DNA from 3 places in the Streptomyces sp. NPDC002004 genome. Region 1 is predicted to be linked to each of the others. Evidence: predicted binding sites of a transcription regulator. Region 1 holds the regulator's gene; each other region holds the start of a gene.
What was found. The regulator HrcA, encoded in region 1, represses chaperone genes, less so after heat shock. The targets are predictions, from matches to a motif close to TTNGCACTCNGNNNNNCNGAGTGCNAA.
Positions count from the first base shown of each region.

Region 1 (10,612 bases):
GTGCACGAGTTCGCCCCGGGACCGCCGGAGGACGATCTTGCCCTCCTGGTGCTCCAGGCCCAGCACCGGGCACGCACGGAGCAGCCGGCCCCGTAGCCGCGCCGCTCCGCCTGCCCCTGTACGGGACGGGAACCCCCCGGACAGGCCCCGCCCGTGTTCCCCCGGACACCGCCCGCGCACCCCGGGCGAGCTCCGGGGAGCGGCCCCGCCGGCACGGGGACGGGGAAACCCCGCCGGTACGGGACAATGGAACGCATGCCTTCCGCACTTCCCGACGGCGAGCCCGTGCCCCAGGACGGGGCACTGCCCGCGCACGCCCTCGCCGGGGCGGCCGACCGGCCGCTCGGGTTCTATCTGCACGTCCCGTACTGCGCCACGCGCTGCGGCTACTGCGACTTCAACACCTACACGGCGACCGAGCTGCGCGGCACCGGCGGCGTCCTGGCCTCCCGCGACAACTACGCCGAGACGCTGACCGACGAGATCCGGCTCGCCCGGAAGACGCTGGGCGACGACCCGCGGACCGTGCGCACGGTGTTCGTGGGCGGCGGTACGCCCACGCTGCTGGCCGCCGACGACCTCGTACGGATGCTGGGGGCGATCCGCGACGAGTTCGGTCTCGCGGAGGACGCCGAGGTGACGACGGAGGCGAACCCGGAGTCTGTCGGCCCCGCCTATCTGGAGACCTTGCGCGCCGGCGGCTTCAACCGGATCTCCTTCGGTATGCAGAGCGCCCGCCGGCACGTGCTGAAGGTCCTCGACCGCACGCACACCCCCGGGCGGCCCGAGGCGTGCGTCGCGGAGGCCCGGGCGGCCGGCTTCGACCATGTGAACCTGGACCTGATCTACGGCACGCCCGGTGAGTCCGACGACGACTGGCGGGCCTCGCTCGACGCGGCCATCGGCGCCGGGCCCGACCATGTGTCGGCGTATGCGCTGATCGTCGAGGAGGGCACTCAGCTCGCCCGCCGCATCCGCCGCGGCGAGGTCCCCATGACCGACGACGACGTGCACGCGGACCGGTACCTCATCGCCGACGAGGTGCTGGGCGCCGCCGGCTTCGACTGGTACGAGGTCTCCAACTGGGCCACCACCGACGCCGGCCGCTGCCTGCACAACGAGCTCTACTGGCGCGGCGCCGACTGGTGGGGCGCCGGCCCCGGCGCCCACAGCCACGTCGGCGGCGTCCGCTGGTGGAACGTCAAGCACCCCGGTGCCTACGCGGCAGCCCTGGCCGAGGGCCGCTCCCCGGGCGCGGGCCGCGAGGTGCTGGCCGACGAGGACCGGCGCGTGGAGCGCATCCTGCTGGAGCTCCGGCTCCGCGAAGGCTGCCCGCTGTCCCTGCTCAAGCCGGACGGGCTGGCCGCGGCGGAGCGGGCCCGGGACGAGGGGCTCCTGGAAGCCGGCCCGTACGCCGACGGACGGGCCGTCCTCACCCTGCGCGGGCGGCTGCTGGCGGACGCGGTGGTCAGGGACCTGGTGGACTGATCACCCGGTGGGGTGAACCGGTGCGAAGGCGGTGTGGGCTGCCTACGCTGTCCGTAGCCTGCGGCCATGACACGGCGGCAGAAGTGGAGGGCAGGGAGATGACCGCTGTGGACGATCACCGCATGACCCGGCTCTTCGAGAACCTGGAGGTTCCTGAGGGAGTCAAGGTCGAGCTCCTCAGGGGGGAAATCGTGATGATGGCGGGGCCCGATCTCGTGCACAACGAGATCGTGGAAGCGGTCCAGGATCAGATCCCCCGCAAACGCTGGCAGCGCCTGCAGACGCAGGACATCGGGATCCCCCGCGAGATCAGCGAGCCCCAGCCCGACCTCGTGGTGCTGGAACGCGGCACCGGCCCCGATTCCGGGCGGCTGCTGCCGTCCGAGCTGGTCACGCTGGTGGTGGAAGTCGTCTCCAGGACCAGCATCGACCGTGACTACGGGGTCAAGCGGTCGATCTACGCGGCCGGCGGGGTTCCCGCCTACTTGATCATTGATCCCGTCGTGGCCCACTGCGTCCTGCTCACCGAGCCCGTGGGAACAGGCGAGGAAGCCGACTACCAGGCGCAGCGAATCAGCAAGTTCGGTGACTCCGTGCCGCTCGAGCTGCTCGACGTGGAACTGGACACCAGGGAATTCGGCATCCTTCCCGGTGTCAGGCGGCACAATCGGCCGTGACGAAGTCGATCAGCTCCTCGACCCGACCGAGGAGTTCCGGCTCCAGGTCCTTGTAGCTGTGCACCGAGCCGAGGATGCGCTGCCAGGCTGCGCCGGTGTTCTCCGGCCAGCGCAGTGCCCGGCACACGCCGGTCTTCCAGTCCTGCCCGCGGGGCACGGCCGGCCATCCGGCGATCCCCACCGACGACGGCTTCACCGCCTCCCAGACGTCGATGTACGGGTGGCCCACCACCAGTGCGTGCTCGCCGGTCACCGACTCGGCGATGCGCCACTCCTTCGTACCGGGCACGAGGTGGTCGACGAGCACGCCCAGCCGGGCGTCCGGGCCCGGGGCGAACGACGACACGATCGCGGGCAGGTCGTCGATGCCCTCCAGGTACTCCACGACCACGCCCTCGATCCGCAGGTCGTCGCCCCACACCTTCTCGACGAGTTCCGCGTCGTGGCGGCCCTCGACGTAGATGCGGCCGGCCCGGGCGACCCGGGCGCGGGCGCCGGGCACGGCGATCGAACCGGAGGCCGTACGGGAGGGCCGCACCGGTGCGGCCGCCGCGGGGCGCACCAGTGTGACCGTCCGCCCCTCCAGCAGGAAGCCGCGTGGTTCCAGCGGGAACACCCGGTGCTTGCCGAAGCGGTCCTCCAGGGTGACCGTCGGTCCCTGGGCCGTCTTCTCGCAGCGCACCACCGCACCGCAGAACCCCGTCGCCACCTCCTCGACCACGAGGCCCGGCTCCGCCGCCACCTCGGGCGCGGGCCGCTGCTTCTTCCAGGGCGGCGTCAGATCGGGCGAGTACAGCCGGCGCTGCGGGTCCGAGGGGCGCTCGTCGGAGGGACGGTGGCGGGAGGCGGGAGGGAGCATTCGCACGACGATAGGAGAAGCGGGGCCGCGTGAACTACGACACGCCGAACCGGGCCGCCAGCTCGGCGCGTTGCGCGCGGACGAACTCCGCATTCACGGCGCAACCGTGTCCCGGCACGTACACGGCGTCGTCCCCGCCCAGGGACAGCAGGCGGTCCAGGGCGGCCGGCCAGCGGGCCGGCATCGCGTCGGGGCCCGCCTGCGGCTCGCCGGACTCCTCGACCAGGTCCCCGCAGAACACGATCTCGGGGGATGTGGGCGTGGCGCGGACCAGGACCGCCAGATCGTGCCCCGTGTGCCCCGGGCCCGCGTTCGCCAGCAGCACCTGGACACCGCCCAGGTCGAGCGTCCACTCGCCACTGACCAGGTGGCGGGGGAGGACCAGCAGGTCGGCGGCCTCGGCAGCGGCCTGCGCATCGAGCCCGTGCCGCACCGCGTCCGCCCTCAGCTCGTCGTGGCCGCGCTCGAGGACCCCGTCGACGCCGACCGCCCCGAACACCTCGACGCCCGAGAACGCCGCGGCGCCCAGCACATGGTCGAAGTGCGGGTGGGTGAGCGCCAGGTGCGTGACCCGGCGGCCCGGGCCGAGCAGCCGCTCCGCCTCCGCCCGCAGCCCGACCCCCTCGCGCAGGTTCGACCCGGCGTCGACCATGAGCGCCCCGTCGTCCCCGACGATCAGCCCCACGGTGCAGTCCCACACCGGCAGCCGCCGTCGCCCGACCCGCCCCGTCAGCCGCTCCCAGCCCCCCTCGTCCCACGCCGGACCGTTCACCGGAGCGTTCACCCGCCCGCTCTCCCTTCCCAAGTCAGCCTCATACCGCGACGCTAGTCGCACCCACGGTCACCGGCACCACGTCGCAGGACCGGCCTTGCCCACGGCGCACCCACCGGCCGTACACTGGGCCGGGGAATGCTGGCACTCAACACCGGGGAGTGCCAGGACGAGAGCCGCAGGACGGACAAGCGGGACAGGCCAACTGGAGGTGTGCGCGTGCTCAGTGAACGCAGGCTCGAAGTATTGCGCGCCATCGTCCAGGACTACGTCGGCACCGAGGAGCCCGTCGGTTCCAAGGCGCTCACGGAGCGGCACCGCCTCGGCGTCTCGCCGGCCACCGTGCGCAACGACATGGCGGTCCTGGAGGAAGAGGGCTACATCGCCCAGCCGCACACCAGTGCCGGGCGCATCCCCACCGACAAGGGCTACCGGCTCTTCGTCGACAAGCTCGCGGGCGTCAAGCCGATGACCGCGCCGGAGCGGCGTGCGATCCAGAACTTCCTGGACGGCGCCGTCGACCTCGACGACGTGGTGGCCCGCACCGTCCGGCTGCTCGCCCAGCTGACCCGCCAGGTCGCGGTCGTGCAGTACCCCTCGCTCACCCGCTCGACGGTTCGCCATGTCGAGTTGCTTTCGATGGCTCCGGCCCGTCTGATGCTCGTCCTGATCACGGACACCGGGCGCGTCGAGCAGCGCATGGTGGACTGCCCGGCGCCGTTCGGCGAGACCTCGCTGGCGGATCTGCGGGCGCGGCTCAACAGCCGGGTGGCCGGGCGCCGGTTCACGGACGTGCCGCAGCTGGTGCAGGACCTGCCGGACTCGTTCGAGAGCGAGGACCGCGGTACGGTCTCGACGGTGCTCTCCACATTGCTGGAGACTCTTGTCGAGGAGACCGAGGAGCGGCTGATGATCGGCGGCACCGCCAATCTCACCCGCTTCGGACATGACTTTCCCCTCACCATCCGGCCGGTGCTGGAGGCGCTGGAGGAGCAGGTCGTGCTCCTCAAGCTGCTGGGTGAGGCCAAGGACTCGGGCATGACCGTACGGATCGGTCATGAGATCGCCCACGAAGGACTCAACTCCACGTCCGTGGTGTCGGTCGGCTACGGTTCGGGCGGCGAGGCTGTCGCCAAGCTCGGCGTGGTCGGCCCGACCCGCATGGACTATCCGGGAACGATGGGAGCAGTACGCGCAGTGGCACGTTACGTCGGACAGATCCTGGCGGAGTCGTAAGTGGCCACGGACTACTACGCCGTACTCGGCGTGCGCCGCGATGCGTCCCAGGACGAGATCAAGAAGGCGTTCCGGAGGCTCGCCCGCGAGCTGCACCCGGACGTCAACCCCGATCCGAAGACGCAGGAGCGCTTCAAGGAGATCAACGCCGCGTACGAGGTGTTGTCGGACCCGCAGAAGAAGCAGGTCTACGACCTCGGCGGCGACCCCCTGTCGCAGGCGGGCGGTGGCGGGGCCGGCGGCTTCGGTGCCGGTGGCTTCGGCAACTTCTCGGACATCATGGACGCCTTCTTCGGTACGGCGTCCCAGCGGGGCCCGCGCTCGCGCACGCGGCGCGGCCAGGACGCCATGATCCGGCTCGAGATCGAGCTCGACGAGGCGGCCTTCGGCACCACCAAGGACATCCAGGTGGACACCGCCGTGGTGTGCACCACCTGCAACGGCGAGGGCGCCGCACCGGGCACGTCCGCCCAGACGTGTGACATGTGCCGCGGCCGTGGTGAGGTCTCGCAGGTCACCCGGTCCTTCCTGGGCCAGGTCATGACCTCGCGGCCGTGCCCGCAGTGCCAGGGGTTCGGGACCGTGGTGCCCACGCCGTGCCCGGAGTGCGCCGGTGACGGGCGGGTGCGGTCGCGTCGGACGCTGACCGTGAAGATCCCGGCCGGTGTGGACAACGGCACGCGGATCCAGCTCGCCGGCGAGGGCGAGGTCGGGCCCGGCGGCGGTCCCGCCGGTGACCTGTACGTCGAGATCCACGAGCTGCCGCACGCCGTCTTCCAGCGGCGCGGCGACGATCTGCACTGCACGGTCACCATTCCGATGACGGCGGCCGCGCTCGGCACGAAGGTGCCGCTGGAGACGCTGGACGGGCTCGAAGAGGTCGACATCCGGCCCGGTACGCAGTCCGGGCAGTCGATCCCGCTGCACGGGCGCGGAGTGACCCATCTGCGCGGCGGCGGGCGCGGCGACCTCGTCGTGCACGTCGAGGTGCAGACGCCGGGCAAGCTCGATCCCGAACAGGAGCGGCTGCTGCGGGAGCTGGCGAAGCTGCGGGGCGAGGAGCGCCCGACGGGGCAGTTCCAGCCAGGTCAGCAGGGGCTGTTCTCGCGGCTCAAGGATGCGTTCAACGGGCGGTGACGCCTTGCGCGATCCCCGGTGCGGGGCGCCCTCACGGGTGCCGGCACCGGGGATCGCGCGTTCCGGGGTGCCCGCCACCGGGGCCGGCCCGCGCGCCACGGCTGCCCGGCACCGGGGCTGTGCCCACCCCCGGGCTCTCGACCGCGCAGAGGGCACTCCCGTCGCCCTGCGGGTACGGCTGCCCGCGGCAGGCTGGTGCGGTCGTCAGGTGAAGCGATCAGAACGCGTCATTGGACTATGCCACCTGGTCGGCCGGATTCGGTCTTGTGGGCGGGACGTGGCACCATGCGGGCATGTCCTCCGCGCTGACCGATCTTTTTCCGGTTCCGATCGTGCAGGCCCCGATGGCGGGTGGTGTTGCCACACCGGAGCTCGCCGCCGCCGTGTCCGAGGCCGGCGGGCTCGGGTTCCTGGCCGCGGGGTACAAGACCGCCGACGGCATGTACGCGGAGATCAAGCAGCTGCGCGGGCTGACGAACCGGCCGTTCGGCGTCAATCTCTTCCTGCCGCAGCCGGAGTACGCGGATCCGGCTGTCGTCGGCGTCTACGCCCATCAGCTGGCCGGCGAGGCCACCTGGTACGAGACCGAGTTGGGCGACCCGGACAGCGGCCGCGACGACGGGTACGAGGCCAAGCTGGCCATTCTCCGCGACGACCCGGTGCCGGTCGTCTCCTTCCACTTCGGATGCCCCACCCGTGAGGTCGTCGACGCGCTCGCCCGCCGCGGCACGCGCACCCTGGTCACGGCGACCACGCCCGAGGAGGCGCAGGCCGTCCAGTGGGCGGGCGCCGACGGCGTGATCGTGCAGGGCGTCGAGGCCGGCGGCCACCAGGGCACCCATCGCGACACCCCGGAGATCGACGGCGCGGGCATGGGCCTGCTGTCGCTGATCGCGCAGATCCGCGAGGCCGTGCAGATCCCCGTCGTCGCCGCGGGCGGCCTGATGCGCGGCGCGCAGATCGCCGGAGCGCTCGCCGCCGGCGCGTCGGCGGCGCAGCTCGGCACCGCGTTCGTGGTGACGCCCGAGTCGGGCGCCCACCCGCTGCACAAGCAGGCCATGACCGACCCGCTGTTCGTGCGGACCGAGCTGACACGGGCGTTCTCGGGACGGCCCGCGCGCGGGCTGGTGAACCGTTTCATGCGGGAGCACGGCCCGTACGCCCCCGCCGCCTACCCCGAGATCCACCACCTCACCTCCGGCCTGCGCAAGGCGGCGGCGAAGGCGGGCGACCCGCAGGGCATGGCGCTGTGGGCGGGCCAGGGCCACCGGCTCGCGCGGGAGCTGCCCGCCGGGCGGCTCGTCGAGGTGCTGTCCGCCGAAATCGACGCGGCGAAGTCGGCGTTGGGACTGCGGGGCGCCGCATGACCGCGCCGGTCTTCGTCGTCGACCACTTCCGGGCGGGGCCGGACGGGCGGTACGTCCTGGAGGGTCCCGAGGGGCGGCACGCCGTCTCCGTGAAGCGGCTGCGGCCCGGCGAGGAGGTCGTCCTCACCGACGGCGCGGGCCGCTGGGCCGACTGCTCGGTGGTGGCCACCGAGGGCAAGGACCGGCTGGTCGTCCACATGGCGTCGGTGTCGGAGGAGCCCGAGGAGGCGCCGCGCATCACCGTGGTCCAGGCCCTGCCCAAGGGCGACCGGGGCGAACTCGCCGTCGAGACGATGACGGAGACCGGCGTCGACGCGATCGTGCCGTGGTCGGCGTCCCGCTGCATCACCCAGTGGAGGGGCGATCGCGGGCTGAAGGCCCTCGGCAAGTGGCGGGCCACCGCCCGCGAGGCCGGCAAGCAGGCCCGGCGGGTGCGCTTCCCCGAGGTCACGGACGCCATGACGACCAAGCAGGTCGCCGCGCTGCTCGCGAAGGCCGACCTGGCGGCCGTCCTGCACGAGGACCGGGACTACGGCAGTGCGCCGCTGGCCACCGCCGAACTGCCCGCGTCCGGCGAGATCGTGCTGGTCGTGGGCCCCGAGGGCGGGGTCTCGCCCGACGAACTGGATCTTTTCGCCGAAGCGGGCGCCCGCGCCTACCGGCTGGGGCGTAGCGTGCTGCGTACGTCGACCGCGGGGACGGCGGCTGCCGCACTGCTCCTCGGGCGCACCGGCCGCTGGTCCTGACCCTCGCGGTCCAAGGACCCTCCCGAAGGAGACCAGCGGTGGAACTCGCCCAAGTGCGACTGCTCGTCACGGACTTCCGTGCCTGCTACCACTTCTACGCGGACGTACTCGGACTGAAGCCGCAGTCCGGCGCCGTCGACGGGCCGTACGAGAAGTTCAGCCCCACGACGGGTTCCGCGGGCATCGCGCTCCAGGACCGGGCGATGATGGCCGAGATCCTCGGCGAGCTCAAGGACACCGTCAACGGCCACCGTTCCCTGGTCGTCCTGCGCGTGGACGACCTCGACGCCTACTGCGCGGAGATCACCTCCCGGGGCGCCGTTCTGATCCACGGCCCCGCCGCCATGACGGACCGCATGCGCGTCGCCCACCTCAGGGACCCCGAGGGCAACCTCGTGGAGATCCAGGAGTGGCTGCTCCTGCGCGGCTGACGCGCGGCCCCGTCCGGGGCGGGCACCTCGTCCGCCCCGGCCCCGGCTCCGTGACCGGCACCCGGACGGTGGCCCGGATGTCACCGCCCGTTCAGGGGAAGTGATCGAAACCCCTGACCGGGACGGGTCGCGCTGCCTAGGGTGATCGTGTGACGCAGCCTGGGTATCTTCGGTTTCCGCATGTCCACGGTGAGTTGGTCGCCTTCACGGCGGAGGACGACGTCTGGGTCGCTCCGCTGACCGGAGGCCGGGCCTGGCGGGTGAGCGCCGACAACGTCCCGGTCGGCCATCCACGGATATCCCACGACGGCACGACCGTGGCATGGACGTCCACGCGTGACGGCGCACCCGAGGTGCACATCGCGCCCGTCGACGGCGGGCGGTCCACCCGGCTGACGTACTGGGGCAGTTGGCAGACCGGTGTCCGCGGCTGGCTGCCCGACGGGCGGGTCCTCGCCCTCAGCACCCAGGGGCAGGCATCCCTGCGGCGCTCCTGGGCCCACGCGGTGCCGCTGGACGCGGGCCCGGCCGAGGTCCTGCCGTACGGCCCCGTCGGGAACGTCGCCCACGGCCCGGAGTCCCGGGTGGTCCTGCTGTCCGCGCCGATGGGCCGCGAGGCGGCCTGGTGGAAGCGCTACCGGGGCGGCACCGCCGGCAAGCTGTGGATCGGCCGTGCCGCCGACGGGGACACGGACGGCGACGGCGGGTTCGTCCGGCTCCACGACGACCTGGACGGCAATATCGAGTACCCCGCGTGGGCGGGAGAGCGGATCGCCTTCCTCAGCGACCACGAAGGCGTGGGCGCGGTCTACTCGTCGCTCGCCGACGGCTCCGACCTGCGCCGCCACACCGCGGTCGACGGGGGAAGCTTCTACGCCCGGCACCTGGCCACCGACGGCACCCGCCTCGTGTACTCCAGCGCCGGAGCCCTCTGGATCCTCGACGACCTCGACGGAGCCGAACCGCGGCCCCTGGAGATCCGGCTCGGCGGGCAGCGCACCGACCTGCAGCCGCACCCCGTGAGCGCCGCCCGCTGGTTCGGCAACGGCGCGCCCGACCACACCGGACGCGGCAGCGCCCTGTCCGTGCGCGGCGCCGTCCACTGGATCACGCACCGCGAGGGCCCCGCCCGCTCGCTCTTCGCCGAACCCGGCGTACGCGCCCGACTGCCCCGCACCTTCCGCGCCGAGGGCGAGGAGCACGTGGTGTGGGTGACGGACGCGGAGGGCGACGACGCGCTGGAGTTCGCGCCCGCCACCGGACTCGCCCCGGGCGCGACGCCCCGCCGGATCGCCGCCGGCCGGCTCGGCCGGGTGCTCGGTCTTGCGATGGCGCCCGACGGCAGCCGCGCCGCCGTGGCCGCGCACGACGGGCGGGTGCTGCTCGTGGAGCGGGAGAGCGGGGAGGTGCGGGAGGTCGACCGGAGCGAGGACGGGGAGGCCACCGGGCTCGTCTTCTCACCCGACTCGGCGTGGCTCGCCTGGTCGCACGCGGGCCCTTCACCCCTGCGGCAGCTCAAACTCGCCAACACCGCGGACCTCTCCGTCAGCGAGGCGACACCGCTGCGCTTCCGCGACTACGCACCCGCGTTCACCCTCGACGGCAAGCACCTGGCCTTCCTGTCCGCCCGTGCCTTCGACCCCGTCTACGACGAGCACGTCTTCGACCTCGCCTTCGTCGGCGGCTCACGCCCGCACCTGATCACGCTGGCCGCGACCACACCGTCCCCCTTCGGGCCGCAGCGGCACGGCCGCCCCTTCGAGGCTCCCGACAAGGACGAGACACCCGAGAGCGAGGGCGCGCCCGTGACGCGCATCGACCTCGACGGGCTCGCGGACCGGATCGTGCCGTTCCCCGTCGAGGCGGCCCGCTACTCGACGCTGCGGGCGGCCAAGGACG
Region 1 is NZ_JBSFDP010000001.1:492,487-503,098, reverse strand. Features, by position in the region: gene ACWCP6_RS02180 (SpoIIE family protein phosphatase) at 1-96, shown strand, start outside; gene hemW (radical SAM family heme chaperone HemW) at 256-1,488, shown strand; gene ACWCP6_RS02170 (Uma2 family endonuclease) at 1,587-2,165, shown strand; gene ACWCP6_RS02165 (DUF3097 domain-containing protein) at 2,143-3,024, opposite strand; gene ACWCP6_RS02160 (MBL fold metallo-hydrolase) at 3,059-3,808, opposite strand; gene hrcA (heat-inducible transcriptional repressor HrcA) at 4,016-5,032, shown strand; gene dnaJ (molecular chaperone DnaJ) at 5,033-6,169, shown strand; gene ACWCP6_RS02145 (nitronate monooxygenase) at 6,463-7,536, shown strand; gene ACWCP6_RS02140 (16S rRNA (uracil(1498)-N(3))-methyltransferase) at 7,533-8,282, shown strand; gene ACWCP6_RS02135 (VOC family protein) at 8,321-8,713, shown strand; gene ACWCP6_RS02130 (S41 family peptidase) at 8,863-10,612, shown strand, end outside.

Region 2 (10,612 bases), on a different contig from region 1:
GTCACCGACGGGCACGGTGCGCGTGACCGCGACGGCGGCGAGGACGGCGTAGGCCAGCAGCGCCCACAGCCAGGCGGCGAGCCACTGCACGAATGCCCGGGTCCATCCGCTGCGGGGCGCGGTGTCCACCCAGTCCCCGGTCCGGTGGCGGAAGGAGCGCCCCGCTCCCCAGGCCGCGGCGCTGCTCATCACCGGGCCCAGCACGATCACACCGAAGAGCTGTGTCTCCAGGCTCGTCTGGGTCCACCAGCCGATCCAGTCGCTGTCGTCCGGGCTCTCGGAGGCGAAGTACACCCAGCCGACGAACCCCACGAGACAGGCGGCCCATTTCGCTTCGGCGCGGCGCATCTCGATCAGCAGGACGCGGATCACCCGACGGCCGCCTCGGCGCCGGCCAGATGCAGATATCCGGCCTCGACCGCCGCGCCGTCGACGTCCGCGCCCTCGTCCCCGGTGTCCGTCCGGGGCAGCCGGCAGAGTTCGGCGACGGTGCCCGTGAAGCGGACCTCGCCCTCCACAAGCACCGCGATGCGGTCGCAGACACGGGCCGCATCCCCGGCGAGGCGCATGCTCATCACCACGGCGCACCGCTCCCCGAGTTCCCGGATCAGCGTGCGGAACCCCACCCGCTGCGCGGGGTCGAGCCCGGCCGTGGGCTCGTCGAGCAGCACGAGGGACGGCGCGTTGACCACGGCCTGCGCGATGCCGACACGGCGCAGCATCCCGCCGGACAGTGCCCCCATCCTCCGGTCGGCATACCGCTCCATCCCGACAAGCCCGAGCGCCTCCCGCGCCCGCTCCCGGCGCACCCCCGACGGCACTTCGCGCAGCCAGGCCGCGTATTCGGTGAACTCCAGCACCGTGAAACGGGGATGGAAGCCGAACGTCTGCGGCAGTACGCCGATCCGCCGCCGCAGGCGCCGCACCTGCGAACGGCCCTGCGCCGACTCCCCCAGCAGCGTCACCGCCCCCGACCGGGGTCTGCGGGCCGTGCTCAGCAGGGACAGCAGGGTGCTCTTCCCCGCCCCGTGCGGACCGAGCAGGCCGGTGACCCCGGAGGGGAAGTCCAGCGAAACGTCGTCGAGGGCGGTCAGGGCCCCGTAGCGGACCGTCACACCCGTGACCACCGCCAACGGGGCGGCGCCGGCCGCGGCGGTGTTGTCGCGCAAGGACACGATGTTCCTGATCAGCTCTGGGTGTTCACGCGGCGGCGGAGAAGGACGGACGGCCGCCGCCGGTCTCTCCGGCGAAGGCTTCGGCGACGGCTTCGGCTTCGGCTTCAACGACGGGGGCCGGCACGGCCACGGCCGGCGGCGCCGGGGTGGCCATGGCGGCCGACCTGCGCCTCTTGGTCGTGGAGCGCATGCAATCCCCCCTGCGAACAGGTTCTTTGGTCGCTCTTGACCCTAGGCGGGCGGGCTCAGGGGCCGCACAGAGGGGTTGCGTTTGTGCCGATGGTCACTGGTCGAGAGACATGGCCCGCGGTGCTTGACCGCCCCGTCACCCGTTGATGCGGACGCGGTGCCCTTCGCTCCCGCGTGCGGAAACGCCCGAGGGCGGCACCCCTGGGAGAAGGGTGCCGCCCTCGGAACGTGAAGGACGTGTCCGGTCCGCGGAGGGGCCGGACGCTCCGATCCGCCGGGACGGATCAGAAGTCCATGTCACCGCCCGGCATGCCGCCCGGAGCGGCCGCGGCGGCCTTCTCCGGCTTGTCGGCGATGACGGCCTCGGTGGTGAGGAACAGCGCGGCGATGGAGGCGGCGTTCTGCAGGGCGGAACGCGTCACCTTCGCCGGGTCGATGATGCCTTCGGCGATCAGGTCGACGTACTCACCGGTCGCGGCGTTGAGGCCGTGACCCGGGGTGAGGTTGCGGACCTTCTCCACCACGACGCCGCCCTCGAGGCCGGCGTTGACGGCGATCTGCTTCAGCGGGGCCTCGAGCGCCAGCTTGACCGCGGCGGCACCGGTGGCCTCGTCGCCCTCGAGCTCCAGCTTCTCGAAGACCTGGGAGGCCTGGAGCAGGGCCACGCCACCACCGGCGACGATGCCCTCCTCGACGGCAGCCTTCGCGTTGCGAACGGCGTCCTCGATGCGGTGCTTGCGCTCCTTGAGCTCCACCTCGGTGGCGGCACCGGCCTTGATGACGGCCACGCCGCCGGCCAGCTTCGCCAGGCGCTCCTGCAGCTTCTCGCGGTCGTAGTCGGAGTCGCTGTTCTCGATCTCGGCGCGGATCTGGTTCACGCGGCCCTGGACCTGCTCCGAGGAGCCGGCGCCGTCGACGATCGTGGTCTCGTCCTTGGTGACGACGACCTTGCGGGCGCGGCCCAGGAGGTCCAGCGACGCGTTCTCCAGCTTGAGGCCGACCTCCTCGGAGATGACCTCGCCGCCCGTGAGGATGGCGATGTCGCCGAGCATGGCCTTGCGGCGGTCACCGAAGCCCGGGGCCTTGACGGCGACGGACTTGAAGGTGCCACGGATCTTGTTGACGACCAGGGTCGACAGGGCCTCGCCCTCGACGTCCTCGGCGATGATCAGCAGCGGCTTGCCCGACTGCATGACCTTCTCCAGCAGCGGGAGCAGGTCCTTGACCGAGGAGATCTTGGAGTTGGCGATGAGGATGTACGGGTCGTCGAGCGACGCCTCCATCCGCTCCATGTCGGTGGCGAAGTACGCCGAGATGTAGCCCTTGTCGAAGCGCATACCCTCGGTGAGCTCCAGCTCCAGACCGAAGGTCTGGGACTCCTCGACGGTGATGACGCCTTCCTTGCCGACCTTGTCCATCGCCTCGGCGATGAGCTCGCCGATCTGGGTGTCGGCGGCGGAGATGGAGGCGGTGGAGGCGATCTGCTCCTTGGTCTCCACGTCCTTGGCCTGCTCGAGCAGGGCGGCCGAGACGGACTCGACGGCCTTCTCGATGCCGCGCTTCAGGGCCATCGGGTTGGCGCCGGCGGCGACGTTGCGCAGGCCCTCGCGGACCAGTGCCTGGGCGAGGACGGTCGCGGTGGTCGTACCGTCACCGGCGACGTCGTCCGTCTTCTTGGCGACCTCCTTGACCAGCTCGGCGCCGATCTTCTCGTACGGGTCCTCGAGCTCGATCTCCTTGGCGATGGAGACACCGTCGTTGGTGATCGTGGGGGCGCCCCACTTCTTCTCGAGGACGACGTTGCGGCCCTTGGGGCCGAGGGTCACCTTGACGGCGTCCGCGAGCTGGTTCATGCCGCGCTCGAGGCCGCGCCGCGCCTCCTCGTCGAACGCGATGATCTTGGCCATGTGAAGTGGTCCTCCCGGACAGGGGTGGATTGCTCCGGATCGCGCCTGCGCCCGCGACGGACGGCCTGCATGCCTTGTGGTTCCTTGCCCCACCGGCCTGCGGACCTCACCGACCCGATCCTCGATCTGTCACTCTCACTCGGAGAGTGCTAACGCCAATGATTAGCACTCACCCCTGCCGAGTGCAAGACGCTTCCGTGCCTTCGCCCGCCCGTGCCGCGGCCGCGGCGGGCCCGCCGGGCGGCGCCGGACACGCCGGAGGGCCCGCATCCCCGGGGATGCGGGCCCTCCGTGACGTGTTGTGCCGGTCGCGCGTTTCAGGCGGTCACGCGGACCATGTCGGCCTGCGGCCCCTTCTGACCCTGCGAGATCTCGAATTCGACCCGCTGGCCCTCTTCAAGGGTGCGGTAGCCGTCCATCTGGATCGCACTGTAGTGGACGAAAACATCCGCACCACCGTCGACCGCGATGAAGCCGTACCCCTTCTCCGCGTTGAACCACTTGACGGTGCCCTGAGCCATGCCTAACTCCCCTATTACTGGCCCTTGCACAGGACCGCACTTCGCGGACCCGGGTCAGACCTCACCCCTCCGAATGGTTCGGGGTGTGCGCCGGAACGCGTCGACCGCGGCTGAATGTATCTGTCCAACTGCCGTCTGCAACAGGTCAATCGGACGAGAAATCTGGGCACGACCGATCCGAAATATGCACAGAATGTGACTGAATTCAGGGCAAGTCGGGCCCCGCAAAAGGAATCAATGGCGCAAAAGGGCGCACCAGTTTGGCTGCATCTCGATGGTGCGGGCCAAGAACTCATATGCACCCGGCAAGGTGCGGTGCTGCTGCTTCCCCAACTCTACCGTGCACAACCATGCAGAATTGCCCCCTCCGTTTCTCTCGCGGAGGGGGCAATTCCAGTGACTCTGTGCAGCCGGGACGCTCGGCGGCCACCACGGGGGCGCTCAGCGGCTCAGCACCCGCCGGCCACCGCCGGGATGATCGAGACGCCAGCGCCGTCCGGCGTCGCGGTCTCCAGACCCTGCTCGAACCGCACGTCGTCGTCGTTCACATAGACGTTGACGAACCGGCGCAGCTTGCCCTGGTCGTCCAGGACGCGCGCGGCGATCCCGGCGTGGTTCTTCTCCAGGTCGGCGATGACCTCCGCGAGGGTCGCGCCCTCGGCCGGCACCTCGGACCGGCCGCCGGTGTACGTGCGGAGGATGGTGGGGATGCGGACGTTGACGCTCATGCGAGGCCAGCCTCTCGGAAAGAGTCCAGGTTGGGGCGGATGACTGCGGTCATACCCGTCGTCGGGGCCACCGCGTCCAGGGTCTTCAGGCCGTCACCCGTGTTGACGACGACCGTGGTGAGGGACGGGTCGATGACACCGGCCTCGATCAGCTTCTTCGCCACGCCGAGCGTCGTACCGCCGGCGGTCTCCGTGAAGATGCCCTCCGTACGGGCCAGCAGCTTGATCGCGTCCACGATCTGCTCGTCCGTCACGTCCTCGACGGCGCCGCCGGTGCGGCGGCAGATGTCCAGGACGTACGGGCCGTCGGCCGGGTTGCCGATGGCGAGCGACTTGGCGATCGTGTCCGGCTTCTGCGGGCGCACGACGTCATGGCCTGCCTTGAAGGCCACCGACACCGGGGAGCAGCCCTCCGCCTGGGCACCGAAGATCCTGTAGGGCCGGTCCTCGACCAGACCCAGCTTGATCAGCTCCTGGAGACCCTTGTCGATCTTGGTGAGCTGGGAGCCGGAGGCGATGGGGATGACGATCTGGTCGGGGAGCCGCCAGCCGAGCTGCTCGCAGATCTCGTACGCGAGCGTCTTCGAGCCCTCGCCGTAGTACGGACGCAGATTGACGTTGACGAAGCCCCAGCCCTCGCCCGCCGGGTCGCCGATGAGCTCGGAGCAGAAGCGGTTGACGTCGTCGTAGTTGCCCTCGATGCCGACGAGCTCGCCGCCGTACACCGCGGCCATGACGACCTTGCCCTGCTCCAGGTCGTGCGGGATGAACACGCAGGAGCGGAAGCCGGCGCGGGCGGCGGCGGCGCCGACGGCACCCGCGAGGTTGCCGGTGGAGGAGCAGGAGAGCGTGGTGTACCCGAAGGCGCGGGCGGCCTCCAGCGCCTGCGCGACGACCCGGTCCTTGAAGGAGTGCGTCGGGTTGCCGGAGTCGTCCTTGACGTACAGGCCGCCGGTGACGCCCAGCTCACGGGCGAGGTTGTCGGCCTTGACGAGCTTGGTCCAGCCCGGGTTCAGATTCGGCTTGTCGGCCACGTCGGCGGGGACGGGCAGCAGGGGCGCGTAGCGCCAGATGCTGTCCGGGCCGTTCTCGATCTGCTTGCGCAGGGCTTCCGGATCGCCGCTCGGCAGGTCGTAGGCGACTTCGAGCGGCCCGAAACACAGCTCGCAGGCGAAGATCGGACCGAGCGGGAACAGCTCACCGCACTCGCGGCAGGAGAGGCCGGATGCCGGGCCCAGATCGACGGAGTCGGTGGCGGGTGCAACGGTCTGTACAGCCATGGATGGCGAGGCCCTTTCTCCTCATCTTCCTCATGACGCATCTCGTCATGAGACGGATTTGGCACCTTCCCTAGCCGGGAGCCTCGCGACTGTGCGTACGACGAGAACCGACTGGAGGGTTGCCGGGGCTTCAACGGGCCGTATCCCTCTGCCCCTCTGGATGAGCGGTATGGCGCCGGGCGCACCCCCTGAGGGGACGGGGCCGGTGCATTTGTCGTGGACGACCCCCGACATGCGATGGTCATCCGCGTTGTTCAAGACTGTAACCGAAGGCCCGGACAGTTGAGATAGTCGTCCGAACCGCGAGATGGATCACGCCGGACGATCCCATCCGATCACAGTGAGGGGGCGCGCACCATGCTGGAAGAGGTCGAGCGCTGGCTGGACACGCGCTCCTGGTCCGTGACCGATCGCCCGCTCCACCAGCTGCTCGCCGCGAAACGCGCCACCGGTCTGACGGTGAGCGTGGTGCTGCCCGCACTCGACGAGGAGGAGACGGTCGGCGACATCGTCACCGTCATCCGCCGTGAGCTGATCGAGAAGGTGCCGCTGGTCGACGAACTCGTCGTCGTCGACTCCGGCTCCACGGACGGCACGGCGGAGGTCGCGGCCGCCGCCGGCGCCCGTGTGGTGCACCGGGACGCCATCCTGCCGCGCATTCCCGCGCTGCCCGGCAAGGGCGAGGTGCTGTGGCGGTCACTGCTGGTCACCGAGGGCGACATCGTCTGTTTCATCGACGCGGACCTGAGGGAGTTCTCCGCCGACTTCGTCTCCGGGATCGTGGGACCGCTGCTCACCGAGCCGGACGTCGCCCTCGTCAAGGCGATGTACGACCGGCCGCTCACCGTGTCCGACGGGACGGCGTCCGCCACGACCGCCGCCGGGCAGGGCGGACGGGTGACCGAGCTGATGGCGCGCCCGCTGTTGAACATGCACTGGCCGCAGCTGGCCGGGTTCGTGCAGCCGCTGGGCGGCGAGTACGCGGCCCGCAGGTCGCTCCTGGAGCGACTGCCGTTCCCCGTCGGATACGGCGTCGAGCTCGGCCTGCTCGTCGACTCGCTGCACACCGTGGGCCTGAACGCGCTGGCCCAGGTCGACGTCGGCGAGCGCCGGCACCGGCACCAGGACGGACAGGCGCTCGGCCGGATGGCCGCGGCGATCTACCGGACCGCACAGCTGCGGCTCGCACGCGGACACCTCGTGCGCCCCCGGCTCACCCAGTTCGTACGGGGCGAGAACGGGTTCGAACCCCGCACCCACGACGTGGACACGGAGGAACGTCCGCCGATGGTGGACATCACGGAGTACATCGCGCGCCGGGTCGCGTGACCCGGGTGAGCCGACCGTATACAGGTGTGCACCCATGCGCCCGGCCGTACGTTTGAGCGTTTTCCCGGAGGGCTAGGTTTCGCGGTATGGCTTCCACGCAGGACGCACAGAACGCCCGCATTCTCGTAGCCTCGAACCGCGGCCCCGTCTCGTACGACCTCGCCGACGACGGAACGCTGCGTGCCCGCCGTGGCGGCGGCGGACTCGTCTCGGGACTCTCCGCCATCGGACCGGACGCGGGGGCCGTCTGGGTGTGTGCCGCCCTCGGCGACGGCGACCGTGAAGCGGTGCGGCGCACCGGCGGGATACTCGACCCGGCCGACACCGGCGGACAGCGGGTACGGATGCTGGGGATCGCGCCCGACGTTTACGCCGACGCGTACAACGGCATCGCCAACTCGGTGCTCTGGTTCGTGCACCACATGCTGTACCAGACCCCGTTCGAGCCCGTCTTCGACGAGAACTTCCGGAGCCAGTGGCGCTCCTACGAGACGTACAACCGCGCCTTCGCCGATGCGCTCGCCGAGGAGGCCGCCGAGGGAGCGGCGGTGCTGGTGCAGGACTACCACCTCGCGCTGGTGCCCGGGATGCTGCGCGAGCTCCGCCCCGATCTGCGGATCGGGCACTTCTCGCACACGCCGTGGGCGCCGCCGGACTACTTCCGCATCCTGCCGGACGACATCGCGGAACAGCTGCTGCGGGGCATCCTCGGCGCGGATCACGCCGGGTTCCTGACCCGGCGCTGGGCGGACGCGTTCACCGCGTGCTGCACCGCCCTGCCGGGCGGGACCGGGGACACCGAGATCGCCGTGCACGGGCTCGGCGCGGACGCCGACTTCCTGCGGGAGCGGTCACGGCGGGCGGACGTCGAGGAGCGCATGGCGGCGCTGCGCGAGCAGATCGGGACGGCGCCGGACGGAAGTCCCCGCAAGACGGTCGTCCGGGTCGACCGGACCGAGCTGTCGAAGAACATCGTCCGCGGGCTGCTCGCGTACCGGCAGCTCCTCGCGGACCACCCGGAGTGGCGCGAGCGGGTCGTGCACGTCGCCTTCGCCTATCCGTCACGGCAGGACCTGGCCGTCTACCGGCAGTACACGGCGGAGGTGGCGCGGATCGCGTCGGAGATCAACGACGAGTACGGGACCGAGGGCTGGACGCCGGTCGAGCTGCACGTCAAGGACGACTTCGCGCGCTCGCTCGGCGCGTACCGGCTCGCCGACGTGGCGTTGGTGAATCCGGTGCGCGACGGGATGAACCTGGTGGCCAAGGAGGTGCCGGTCGTCTCCGACGGGGGGTGCGTGCTGGTGCTGTCCCGGGAGGCGGGGGCGTACGAGGAGCTGGGCGACGAGGCGGTCACGGTCAATCCGTACGACGTGTCGGGTACCGCGGCCGCGCTGCACACGGCGTTGTCGCTCCCGGAGCACGAGCGGGCCGACCGTACGAAGCGGCTCGCCGCGGCGGCGACCGCGCTGCCCCCGGCACAGTGGTTCCTGGAGCAGCTGCGGGCGCTCGGGGGCTGACCGACGGGGCGTTGTCCGTGACGGGTTGTCCGACAGCGGGGTCCGTTTGTCCATGGGGGACCCGCCGGGGGCGCCGCCGGCGTCCGGGCCATGTCCGTGCGACGTACGACACGCTCAGTACGTACACGAACAACCTGTACTGGCACACCGCGCGACCCCGGGACACCTCCGCCGTGAACGCCGACCCCCTGCCGGCCTCGCCGACGCCCCGGGTCCCCGACGACGTCCGGCTGCGGGCCGGCTCCCCGGCGCGGGGAGCCGGAACGGTGAGCGGGGACGGGACGGCGCACGACTACTTCGGGAACCCGATCCTGGTGCCGTCGAACATCGGCGCGGATCAGAGCCGGGGACGCCAGGGCCTGTCGTCGAATTCCCGTCGCCGACAGGCCTAGGGGACGTCCCGGGAGAGCCGGTCCGCCAGGGCCGCGAGGAGGCGTACGACGCCGGGCGGGCCGTCCACCACCAGGTCGGCGCGCTCGGCGAGCTCCGTCACCTCGGCGCTGCCGCTGCACACCAGCAGGCCGGGCACCCCGTCCGAGCGGAGCTTGTCGACGGCGGCGAACGCGGGCAGGTCGCCGAGGTCGTCGCCCGCGTACACGACGGCACCGGCGTCGATCTCGCGCGCGAACTCGGAGAGCGCGACGCCCTTGTCCACGCCGGGCGGGCGCAGCTCCAGGACCATCCGGCCCGGCTCGACGACGAGTCCGTGCCGGGCCGCGAGGTCGGCCAGCGGGTCACGCAGCGCGTCGAACGCGGCCTGCGGGTCCTCGGCGCGGCGGGTGTGGACGGCGACCGCGCGGCCCTTCTCCTCGATCCAGACGCCGTGCCAGGCGCCGATCCGGTCCAGGAGACCCGGCAGTTCGGCGCGGACGGCGGCGACGCCGGGGTGCGGGGGCGGGGCGTGCACGGTGCCGGTGCGGGCGTCCCAGCGTTCGGCACCGTAGTGGCCGAGAACCACCAGGTGCTCCAGGCCAGGCACGTCGGCGAAGCCGCCGTGGCGGACGGCGACGCCCGCGGGGCGTCCCGTGATCACCGCGACGGAGCGCACCTTCGGCGACAGCGCGGCCAGTGCCGGGACGGCGTCCGCGTGGGCGCGGGCCTGTTCCGGGTCGTCCACGATGGGGGCGAGGGTGCCGTCGAAGTCGAGGGCGATCAAGGCCCGGTCGGGCCGGGTCAGGAGAGCGTCGAGGCCGTCACGGCCGGCAGGAGTCACCGGCGTCGGCAAGGAGTCCGGAAGGCTGCCCATGTGCCGACCCTATCCGGGGTCAGCGCTCCGCGCGGCGAGCCTCCCGGACACGGCGCAGCCGATTGACGGTGACCGGGTCGTGGGCCAGGGCCCTGGGATCGTCCAGAAGGGCGTTGAGGAGCTGGTAGTAGCGGACGGGGGCCATGCCGAGCTCCTCGCGGATGGCACGTTCCTTGGCGCCGGCGGTCGGCCAGCCGCGCCGCTCCAGCGCCAGCACCTCGCGGTCGCGCTCCGACAGGTCTCCCTCGTCCACACCGGAACCGTAGCGGACGCCGTCCGGGCCGCCGGCCGGCACCGTGGCATCCGGCCCGCCCGGCGTCCGGTGACGAGGCGGACCGGGCCGGTGCGGGATCCGGGGGGGGCCGGTACCGGGACAGGGCGGGGCGGCGTGCGCACGGCCGCCCCTCCGGTTCGGCGCAGCCGGGGACTACTCCGCGTTGTCCATCGTCGCGGCCTCCCGCTGGAGCTGGCCCAGGATGGAGGCCGGGTTGCCGTTGGGGGCCACCGCCTTGCCTATCTGCTGCTTGACGTTGGCGCTGACCTGCGCCCAGGACGTCTTGCCGACGGGATAGAGCTGGGCGTTCGGGAGTTCCTTGAGGAACGCGGCGAGCTGGCTGTCCTTGCCGTCGGAGGCCATCGTCTCGGACGCCGACGTGGTGACCGGCAGCAGGTCGTACTCGCGCGAGAAGGCGAGGACGTTCTGCTCGTCGTACACGA
Region 2 is NZ_JBSFDP010000003.1:111,775-122,386, reverse strand. Features, by position in the region: gene ACWCP6_RS06510 (DUF7224 domain-containing protein) at 1-372, opposite strand, end outside; gene ACWCP6_RS06505 (ATP-binding cassette domain-containing protein) at 369-1,169, opposite strand; gene ACWCP6_RS06500 (hypothetical protein) at 1,201-1,365, opposite strand; gene groL (chaperonin GroEL) at 1,649-3,271, opposite strand; gene ACWCP6_RS06490 (cold-shock protein) at 3,589-3,792, opposite strand; gene ACWCP6_RS06485 (MoaD/ThiS family protein) at 4,242-4,520, opposite strand; gene thrC (threonine synthase) at 4,517-5,800, opposite strand; SAM riboswitch class I at 5,819-5,967, opposite strand; gene ACWCP6_RS06475 (glucosyl-3-phosphoglycerate synthase) at 6,158-7,129, shown strand; gene ACWCP6_RS06470 (alpha,alpha-trehalose-phosphate synthase (UDP-forming)) at 7,216-8,649, shown strand; gene ACWCP6_RS06465 (hypothetical protein) at 8,823-9,041, shown strand; gene otsB (trehalose-phosphatase) at 9,038-9,895, opposite strand; gene ACWCP6_RS06455 (DUF3263 domain-containing protein) at 9,915-10,148, opposite strand; gene ACWCP6_RS06450 (extracellular solute-binding protein) at 10,323-10,612, opposite strand, start outside.
Region 2: a site for HrcA is predicted at 3,434-3,460, ahead of groL (chaperonin GroEL). Genes of this name have one in related genera too.

Region 3 (10,612 bases), on a different contig from region 1:
AGAACGAACCGGTGGCGGCGACCGCGCGCAGGACACGGAGATGACGGGCCTCGATCACCCTTCAAGCATAAGGGAGTCTTGGGTATGGCGGTGAATACCCCGTCGACTCTTTGAGGCCGACTCGCCTACCGTGAATTCATGAAGCTTCTGTCAGTGAATCTGGGGCGGCCCGAGTCCGTCCCCTACACGGATCAGCGCGACGGCGTGACCGGCATCGACAAGCGTCCGGTGGAGGGGCCGGTGCGGGTGACGGCTCCCGGACCGAAGGGCGTGGGCGGCAGCGGACTGGCCGGGGACGCGGTGTGCGACAGGCGCTACCACGGAGGCGACGACCAGGCGGTGTACGCCTTCGCCCGCGAGGACCTCGACGAGTGGGAGCGTGAGCTGGGCCGGTCGCTGCCCAGTGGCGCCTTCGGCGAGAACCTCACGACCGAGGCCCTCGACGTGACCGGCGCGAAGATCGGCGAGCGCTGGCGGATCGGTCCCGATCTGGTGCTGGAGGTCACCTCGAGCCGGATCCCCTGCCGGACGTTCGCGGGCGCGCTCGGCGAGAAGGGCTGGGTCAGGCGGTTCACGCAGAAGGGCGCGCCCGGCGCCTATCTGCGGGTGATCGAACCGGGCGAGATCCGCGCGGGCGACCCCATCGAGATCGTGCACCGCCCCGAGCACGAGGTCACGGTCGGCTTCCAGTTCCGCGCCGTGACGACCGAACGGGACCTGCTGCCGCGGATGCTGGCGGCCGGCAATGCACTGGACCCCGAGTCGGCCGCGGAAGCCCGGAAGTACCTGGCGAAGTACGGGGAACGACAGGCCTGACGGACGACGGCCGTTGCGCGGGGCGATGCGGGGGGCGTCCGCGGCAGCCCGCGAGGTACGGCGCGCCCGCGCGCCGAAGCCACCGCGGGAAGGAGGTCCGCCCCGGGGTCGGGCCGCGGACCCGCCACGGGGGCGGCGGCGTGTGGCCGGGAGCCGGTGCGCGGACGTGAGCCGCGGCTCGGTACGCGAGCCTGGGCCCGGCACGCGAGCCGGGACACGGCACGAGGACCGAGGCCCGGCACGCAAGCCGGGAGACGGCACGAGAACCGAGGCCCGGCACGCAAGCCGGGAGACGGCACGCGGACATGACCGAGGCGGCGGCGTACAGGTACGAGCCGCAGCTCGGCACGCGACACGACCCGAAGCGGCAGCGCACGGACACGAGCCCGGGCGCGGCACACGGCACGCGGGCGTCTCCTCGACGCCGTCCGTCGGGGAAGGCCCGGTCGTCCTGCCGGGGTTGAGTCGGGGACGGCTCGGGGTCCGTCCCCGATGTACGCGCCCCCCGGGATGCCGGACGCTCGACGCATGCCTCACTTCACGCGACACACCTACGGCGACCGGCGCGTCCTCGACGCCGCGGCGCAGCATGTCCTTGACACCACCGAGCGGTCACTAGCCTTGGGCCATGACTACGGCTCTGATTACGGGATCCACCGCGGGTATCGGCGCCGCCTTCGCGCGGCGACTCGCCGCCGACGGCCACAACCTCGTCCTGGTGGCACGGGACACGAAGCGGCTGCGCGAGCAGGCGACCGAGCTGCACGACCGGCATGGCATCGAGGCGGAGGTGCTGACGGCGGACCTCTCCACCGACGACGGGATCGCCGCGGTCGAGCAGCGCCTGACGGAGCGTCGGAGCCCCGTGGACCTGCTCGTCAACAACGCGGGCTTCGGCAACAAGGGCCACTACCTCGAGGTCCCGCTCGCCGACGAGCTGAAGATGCTCAAGGTGCACTGCGAGGCAGTGCTGCGGCTGACCTCCGCCGCCACAGAGGCGATGCGGGAGCGGGGCCGGGGCGGCGTCGTCAATGTCGCGTCGGTGGCGGCCTTCGTGCCGCGCGGCACGTACGGGGCGTCGAAGGCGTGGGTCGTGCAGTTCACGCAGGGCGCCGCCAAGGACCTGGCCGGGTCCGGGGTGCGGCTGATGGCACTGTGCCCCGGCTTCGTACGGACCGAGTTCCACCAGCGGGCCGGGATGGGCACGGAGAACATCCCCAAGTGGATGTGGCTCGACGCGGACAAGGTGGTCGCCACCGCCCTGGCCGATCTGGCGCGCGGGCGCTCGCTGTCCGTCCCCGACCCTCGGTACAAGGCCCTGATGGGCGTGGTGAAGCTGACGCCGCGCGGGCTGCTCGGGGGCATGACGTCGAGGACGGGGCGCAAGTACGGACCCCAGTGAGCGGATCGGGAGGCTTCCCCGGTCTGCGGGAGACGCACCTCCGGCACACCGGGACGCCGCCCGGCCGCCTGCTCATCGGGCCGGCGGGGCCACCTCATCCACCTGCACATTCCGGGCGAATGGGTGACTTCTCACTAGACTGAAGGTGTCCCGTCGAGCCCGGGAGGCGCCATGAAATTCGCACAGATAATCGACTGCAAGACCGAGCGGTTCGACGACATGAACCGTCTCATGGACCGGTGGATCGAGCAGACCAAGGGCAAGCGGACCGCGACGCACAGCCTGGTCGGCAAAGACCGCGACAGCGGAAGCCACATCGTCGAGATCGTGGAATTCCCCTCCTACGACGAGGCGATGAGGAACTCTCAGCTTCCGGAGACCGACCGGATCTTCCAGGAGATGGTGGCGCTCTGCGACGCCATGCCCACCTTCACCAACCTGGACGTGATGCGCGACGACCAGCTCAGCAAGGAACTCGTGAACCGGTTCCTCGACGAGGTGGTCGCCGAGGGCCACTACGACGTCGTCGACGAGGTCTTCGCCGAGGACTACTGCGACCACGACATCCTCAGGGACGAGCCCACCGTCTACGGCCGCGACGTCATGCGGCAGGGCGTCAAGATGTGGCGCGGCGGGTTCGACTTCTCTCTCGACAAGGACGTGCAGCTGGCCGAGGGCGACTGCGTCACCACCCTGTGGACCTGGACCGGTAGGCACCAGGGCGACTTCCTGGGCATACCGGCGACCGGGAGGACGTGCACCATGACGGGCTCGACGACGTTCCGCTGCAAGGACGGGAGGATCGCCGAGGGCTGGTGGCACTACGACGCGATGCGTCTGATGCGCGAACTGGGCGCGATGCCCGGCTGAGCGACGCCCGCGCCGGCCGGGCCCGGACCGCGGAGGCGAGCCGGGGTCACCGCACCCGCACCGCGCCCCACCGCGCTGCCGGGGCGGGGCGGCGGTGACGGCGCACGGCGCCTCGGCCTGCCGCACCTTCTTACAGCCGGGAGGCCCGGCACCCCCTCGACGGGGGAACCGGGCCTCTCGGTGCGACTGCTCGGCGCGCGTGAGCGCGTGGCGTCAGTGGCTGTGGCCGTGACCGTGGCCGTGGCCCGCCTCGGCCGGCTCCTCTTCCTTCTTCTCGACGACCAGGGTCTCGGTCGTGAGCAGCAGGGAGGCGATGGAGGCGGCGTTCTCCAGGGCGGAGCGGGTGACCTTGACCGGGTCGATGACGCCGGCCTTGATCAGGTCGCCGTACTCGCCGGAGGCGGCGTTGTAGCCGTTGCCCTTGTCGAGCTCGGCGACCTTGGACACGATCACGTAGCCCTCGAGGCCGGCGTTCTCGGCGATCCAGCGCAGCGGCTCGACGGCGGCGCGGCGGACGACGGAGACACCGGTGGCCTCGTCACCCTCCTTGTCGAGGTTGCCCTCCAGCACCTTGACGGCGTGGACCAGGGCGGAGCCACCACCGGAGACGATGCCCTCCTCGACCGCGGCGCGGGTCGCGGAGATGGCGTCCTCCAGACGGTGCTTGCGCTCCTTGAGCTCGACCTCGGTGGCGGCGCCGACCTTGATCACGCACACGCCGCCGGCCAGCTTGGCGAGGCGCTCCTGGAGCTTCTCGCGGTCCCAGTCGGAGTCCGTGGCCTCGATCTCGGCCTTGATCTGGGCGACGCGGCCGGTGACGTCCTCGGACTTGCCGCCGCCGTCGACGATGGTGGTGTCGTCCTTGGTGACGGTCACGCGGCGGGCGGTGCCCAGCACGTCCAGGCCGACCTGGTCGAGCTTGAGGCCGACCTCCTCGGCGATGACGGTGCCGCCGGTGAGGACCGCGATGTCCTGGAGCATCGCCTTGCGGCGGTCGCCGAAGCCGGGGGCCTTCACGGCAACGGCGTTGAAGGTGCCGCGGATCTTGTTCACGACGAGCGTGGACAGGGCCTCGCCCTCGACGTCCTCGGCGATGATCAGCAGCGGCTTGGAGGCGCCGGTCTGGATGATCTTCTCGAGGAGCGGCAGCAGGTCCTGGATGGAGGAGATCTTGCCCTGGTTGATGAGGATGTACGGGTCCTCCAGGACGGCCTCCATGCGCTCCTGGTCCGTCACGAAGTACGGCGACAGGTAGCCCTTGTCGAACGCCATGCCCTCGGTGAAGTCCAGCTCCAGGCCGAAGGTGTTGGACTCCTCGACGGTGATGACACCGTCCTTGCCGACCTTGTCCATCGCCTCGGCGATGAGCTCGCCGACCTGCTGGTCCTGGGCGGACAGCGCGGCCACGGCGGCGATGTCGGACTTCTCCTCGATCGGGCGGGCGGTCGCGAGCAGCTCGTCCGAAACGGCCTTGACGGCGGCGTCGATGCCCTTCTTCAGGGCGGCCGGCGAGGCGCCGGCGGCTACGTTGCGCAGACCCTCCTTGACCAGGGCCTGGGCCAGCACGGTGGCGGTGGTGGTGCCGTCACCCGCGATGTCGTTGGTCTTGGTCGCCACCTCCTTGACGAGCTGGGCGCCGAGGTTCTCGTACGGGTCCTCGAGCTCGACCTCACGGGCGATGGTGACGCCGTCGTTGGTGATGGTCGGCGCGCCGAACTTCTTGTCGATGACGACATTGCGACCCTTGGGGCCGATCGTCACCTTCACCGTGTCGGCAAGCTTGTTGACGCCGCGCTCGAGGGCGCGACGGGCGTCCTCGTCGAACTTCAGGATCTTCGCCATGGGAGCGGTTCAGCCCTCTCGGAAAGTGTGGTGAAAGAAATGCGCCCCTCGCCGCCCGGCATCAGCAGGGTGACCAGGGGCGCAGTTCGAAGAAATCGGGGTGATTACTTCTCGATGATCGCGAGGACGTCGCGAGCCGAGAGGACGAGGTACTCCTCGCCGTTGTACTTCACCTCGGTGCCGCCGTACTTGCTGTACAGCACGATGTCGCCGGTCTTGACGTCGAGCGGAAGGCGCTCGCCGTTCTCGAAGCGGCCCGGGCCCACGGCCAGGACGACGCCCTCCTGGGGCTTCTCCTTGGCGGTGTCCGGAATGACCAGGCCCGAGGCCGTGGTCTGCTCGGCGTCCAGCGGCTGGACCACGATGCGGTCCTCGAGCGGCTTGATGGCAACCTTGGAGCTGGTGGTCGTCACGATCCGACCTCCCCCTTCGGAGATCTCACGGGGTTAACTGTCTGAGGTGGCGACCAGGTGGATCCGTCGTCGCGGGTGCCGGACCTGCCCGTCGCGTATTGGCACTCTCCGGTGGGGAGTGCCAGAGCCGAGACTATGACCGCGATTAGCACTCGGTCAAGCGGAGTGCCAATGCGCCGCGCATGTCGTGCCGGAAGCCCCGCCATCACCGCCCCCACGAGCGCGATCGCCACCCGTCCCCGTCGCCGCGCCTGCGTGTCACCGGCCGGTGGTCAGAGGTAGTCCTCCAGCCGCGCCACCGTGAAACCCTGTTCCTGGATCTGCCGCAGCAGACGCGCCGTCATAGCGGTGAGCGTCTCCCCGTGCGGGTCGTCCGGGCCCCGGAAGCGCACCAGCACGATGTCCCCCGGACGGAGCCGCCCCCCGCTGGCGTCCGCGTACCGCAGGTGGTGGGTCTGCAGGGAAGCCCGCCACAGCACCACGGCCGTGATCCCGCAGTCCGCGGCGGCGCGCAGCGTGTCGTCGTCGTACTTGCCGTAGGGCGGGAGCAACAGGCGGGGCCGGGTGCCGAAGCGGTCCTTGAGCTTGTCCTGCTGGCCGCAGATCTCGGCGCGCTGTCCCGCGTACGGCAGTCCGGGCAGAAAGGGGTGGTGGAGCGTGCGGTTCTGCACGGTGGAGCCGACGGCGCGCAGCTGCCCGAAGCGCCCGTAGCCGGGCCCCTCGACGTCCGCGGTGAGGAACAGGCTGACGGGAAGACGCAGTTCGCGGACCATGTCGACGAACTTGGGGTCCTTCTCGGCGCCGTCGTCGAAGGTCAGGAAAACGATCCTGCGGTTGGTGGGGACGTGGTCGACGACGGGCGGCAGCCCTCGCGCCGCGGCACCCGGCACCGGCCGCGCGCCCGGGGGGCGGGGCGGCGCGGCGAGCGGTGTGGGCACCCCCCAGCGGCGGTAGGTGGCCGCGGTCGGCTGGTGCGGGTGGGGGCCGACCTTCTGCGCGGCCTTCCTGCTGAGCCGTTCGATCGGGTCGACGGACTGGGCACAGCCGGTGAGCAGGACGGACGCGAGCACGACGCCGGCCAGCACCGCGGACGGCATGCGACGCACCCGCGCCCGACGAGTGCCTGCCCCGTGCGCCCGGCCGCCGCCCGCCCCCGCCCCGCCGGAGGCCCAGCCGCGCATCCGGGCCCGGGGCGTTTGCGCCCGTCCCGTCACAGGTAGTCCTCCAGCCTGGCGACCGCGTAGCCCTTGGCGGTGACCAGGTTCAGGAACCGGCGCATGTCGTCGACCATGGTGCCGTTCCAGTCCTTGCGGCCCCGGAAGTGGGTGAGGACGATGTCGCCGGGGCGCAGCCGTCTGTCGTCCTCGCGGTACTCCCAGCGGTCGACGAAGACCTCTTCGTTCCAGATCGGGGCGTACTTGATGCCGCAGGAGGCGGCGGCGCGCAGGGTGTCCCGGTTGTAGCTGCCGTAGGGCGGGCGCATGACGGTGGGCCGCTTGCCGAACTCCTTCTCCATGATGTCCTGCATGCCGCAGATCTCGTGGCGCTGCGCTTCGTAGTCGAGGCCCGGCAAATAGGGGTGGGTCAGCGTGTGGTTGTTCAGCGTGACCCCGGACCTCTGCATCTTCCGGAAGTACCCGTAGTCGTTCTCGATCAGGTAGTTGCTGAGGAAGGCGGTGTACGGGATCTTCAGGTCGCTCATCATCCGAAGGAACGCCGGGTCCTTCTCTTCGCCGTCGTCGATGGTGAGGAAGACGACCTTCTGCTTGGTCGGGACGGTGGTGAACACCGGCGGGTACTTCTCCTGGTCGTGCACCTCGAACCCCGCACGGGCCCGGATCCGCGGCTTGGCCTCCGGCGGGGCGGGGGCGGTCAGGGGGGTCTCCGCCAGCCCCCAGCGCTTGGCGGCCGCGACGCGGGCACGCTGTTCGGCCGCGAGTCTGGTGGCGTACGAGTCGAGGTCGCGGGCCGCCGGGAGCTGAAGACGCTGCGGACCCGGCGCGGGCCTGACGCCGGTGTCCGAACCGGCGCAACCGGAGGCGAGGGCGGCGACGGCGAGGACCGCCAGGGCGGCGCACAGACGGGTGCGGCGGTACACGCACCCGGCCCCGGTCCCGGCCGCGGTCACGACCACGGTGCCGGTCCCTGTCCTTGCCCCGGTCCCGGTGCCGGCCACGGCGGCGGTCGTGGTACCGGCCACGGCGGCGGTCCCGTCGGCGGTCCCGATGCGGACCCCCGCGTCGACGCGCTTCTCCCCCAATTCTTCCTTTTGTCGTACTAGTTCCATGGCGCCGCATCCTCGCAGCGCCCCGTGTCCGCGCGCGGGCGACACCGCCGTCGCGCGCGCACCATCCACCGACTGGCCCACAATGGCCCGGTGAACGACCTCGCCCAGCCGGCCTCCTCCTTCCGTGCCCTGCTCACCGACGAGGGCCGCGCCCTGCTCGACGAGGTGCGGGACACCGATCCCTCGGCCGAGCTGGCCGTCGCCACCCGGCTGCGCCGCGACCATCCGGCCGAGCTGGTCTCGGCTGCGCTCGGCCAGGCGCGGCTCCGGCAGCGCGCCGTGGCCAAGTTCGGCGCGGCGGACGCGGGCCGGATGTTCTTCACGCCGAACGGCGTCGAGCAGTCGACCCGGGCGTCCGTCGCGGCGTACCGGGCAGAGCGGTTCGCGGAGATGGGGGTACGTTCCGTCGCCGACCTCTGCTGCGGGATCGGCGGTGACGCGATCGCCCTCGCGCGCGCCGGGATCTCCGTCCTGGCCGTCGACCGCGACCCGCTGACCTGCGCGGTGGCGCGGGCCAACGCCGAGGCGCTGGGCCTGGACCGGCTGATCGAGGTGCGCGAGGCCGACGTCACCGAGGTGGACACCTCGCCGTACGACGCCGTGTTCGTGGACCCCGCGCGGCGCGGCGGACGCGGAAGGATCTTCGACCCCGAGGCGTACTCGCCGCCCCTGTCCTGGGCCGTCGATGCGGCCCTGAAGGCGCCGCGCGCCGCACTGAAGATCGCTCCGGGCATCCCGCACGAGGCGATCCCCGACGCGGCCGGGGCCGAGTGGATCTCGGACGGCGGCGACGTGAAGGAAGCGGTGCTGTGGTTCGGACCGGGGACCCGGCCCGGCGGCGGGAGCGGGCCCGAGGACCCCGGCCGGAGCGGGTCCGAGGGCCCCGGCGACGACGCGGGCACCGGGCGGATCGGGGGCGCGGGCGCCGGGCGGATGTGGGCGACGCTGCTGCCCGGACCGCGGACGCTCGTCGGGCGGGGGCTGCCCGATCCGGACGTGCGCCCCGTGGGGCGTTATCTGTACGAGCCCGACGGCGCCGTCATCCGTGCCCATCTGGTCGCGGAGGTCGCCGACGAGCTCGACGGGGGCCTGATCGACGAGACGATCGCCTATGTCACGGCGGACGAGCTGCGGGCCACACCGTACGCGGCGGCGTACGAGATCACCGATCAGCTGCCGTTCAACGTGAAGAGGCTGAAGGCCTTGTTGCGGGAACGCGGTGTCGGGGTGCTCACCGTCAAGAAGCGGGGGTCGGCGGTGGAGCCGGAGGAACTGCGGCGGAAGGTGAAACCGCAGGGGGCGCACGCGGCGACCGTGTTTCTGACGCGGGTGGCCGGGGCGCCGACCATGCTGGTCGGACACCCGGCCCGGCAGTAGCCCTCCGGGCGGAGAACCGCTTTCCGACGGCGGGGGTCAGCCGGGTTCGGCCGCCCTGCGCAGGAGCAGGGCCCGTTCCCTCTCGTTCCCGGTCAGGGACGCCGCTCGTTCGAACTCCGTGCGCGCCTCATCGGTGCGGCCCAGGCGCGCCAGCAGATCACCGCGGACGCTGGGCAGCAGGTGGTAGCCCTTCAGGGCCGGATCCTCGGCGAGGGCGTCCACCAGCGCCAGACCCGCTTCGGGGCCGTCCGCCATGCTCACGGCGACCGCGCGGTTCAGTTCGACGACCGGGGACGGGGTCCGGGCAGCCAGGAGACCGTAGAGGACGGCGATCCGGGGCCAGTCGGTGCCCTCGTACGTGTACGCCCGAGCATGGCAGGCGGCGATGGCGGCCTGGAGGGTGCAGGGGCCGGGAGGGCCGCCCGCCGACGCGGCGTCCGCGCGGGCGAGGGCGGCGAAGCCGCGGCGGATGAGGAGCTTGTCCCAGCGGGAGCGGTTCTGGTCGCGCAGGAGGACCGGCTCCCCGGACGGGCCGGTGCGTGCGGCCGTGCGGGACGCCTGGAGCTCCAGCAGCGCGGCGAGCCCGTGCACTTCGGGCTCCTTCGGCATCAGCCCCTGGAGCACGCGGGCCAGCCTGAGTGCGTCCTCGCACAGCGCGGGGCGCAGCAGGTCGTCGCCCGCGGTCGCCGCGTAGCCCTCGTTGAAGACGAGGTAGATGACCTCCAGGACGGAGCCGAGGCGTGCCTCGCGGTCGGGGCCGGACGGCACCTCGAAGGGGACGCCCTTGGCGGCCAGGGTGCGTTTGGCGCGCACGATGCGCTGGGCGACGGTCGGCTCGGTGGTCAGGAAGGCACGGGCGATCTCGGCGGTGGTCAGACCGCCGAGCAGCCGCAGGGTCAGGGCGATGCGCGCCTGCGCCGAGAGCACCGGGTGACAGGCCGTGAAGACGAGCCGCAGCAGGTCGTCGTCGATGGTGTCGGGGTCGGCGAGTGCGGTGTCGGCCGGGTCGGGGACGTACGGCGGCGCGGCGGCCGGGTCGCGCCCCATCTCCGCCAGCTTGCGTGCGTACCGCTCCCTGCGGCGGACCAGGTCGACGGCACGGTGCCTGGCCGTGGCCATGAGCCAGGCGCCCGGGTTGTCCGGGACACCCGACTCGGGCCACTGCTCCAGCGCTGCCACCAGGGCGTCCTGGGCCAGCTCCTCCGCTATGCCGACGTCCCGCACGATCCGTGCGACACCGGCGATGATGCGGGGCGACTCGATCCGGAAGACCGTCTCGATCGCACCCCGGGGTGTGTCGGCGTCCGTCATGGCCACCCATCAGAGCACCCCGGTGGTGTGCCCGCAAAACCTCGCCCCGGAGCACGGCGGAGAGGAGCGCACCGGGTCGCGGGCCCGTCAGCCCTCGACGATCTCCCGGAGCTCGGAGGTCACACCGATGTCGCCGTGGATCGACAGGAACCGCTTGGTCCATTCGAGCGCCTCGGCCCTGTCCTTGCACTGGAGGATCGCGTATCCGCCGACGACCTCCTTGGTCTCGGTGAACGGTCCGTCGGTGACGGACAGCTCCCTGTTCCTCCAGTGCAGGCGGGTGCCCTCCTTGGT
Region 3 is NZ_JBSFDP010000002.1:221,191-231,802, reverse strand. Features, by position in the region: gene ACWCP6_RS04105 (LysR family transcriptional regulator) at 1-58, opposite strand, end outside; gene ACWCP6_RS04100 (MOSC domain-containing protein) at 139-816, shown strand; gene ACWCP6_RS04095 (SDR family NAD(P)-dependent oxidoreductase) at 1,445-2,218, shown strand; gene ACWCP6_RS04090 (ester cyclase) at 2,390-3,088, shown strand; gene groL (chaperonin GroEL) at 3,302-4,930, opposite strand; gene groES (co-chaperone GroES) at 5,035-5,343, opposite strand; gene ACWCP6_RS04075 (polysaccharide deacetylase family protein) at 5,616-6,440, opposite strand; gene ACWCP6_RS04070 (polysaccharide deacetylase family protein) at 6,554-7,630, opposite strand; gene ACWCP6_RS04065 (THUMP-like domain-containing protein) at 7,721-9,007, shown strand; gene ACWCP6_RS04060 (RNA polymerase sigma factor) at 9,044-10,318, opposite strand; gene ACWCP6_RS04055 (YciI family protein) at 10,406-10,612, opposite strand, start outside.
Region 3: a site for HrcA is predicted at 5,489-5,515, ahead of groES (co-chaperone GroES). Genes of this name have one in related genera too.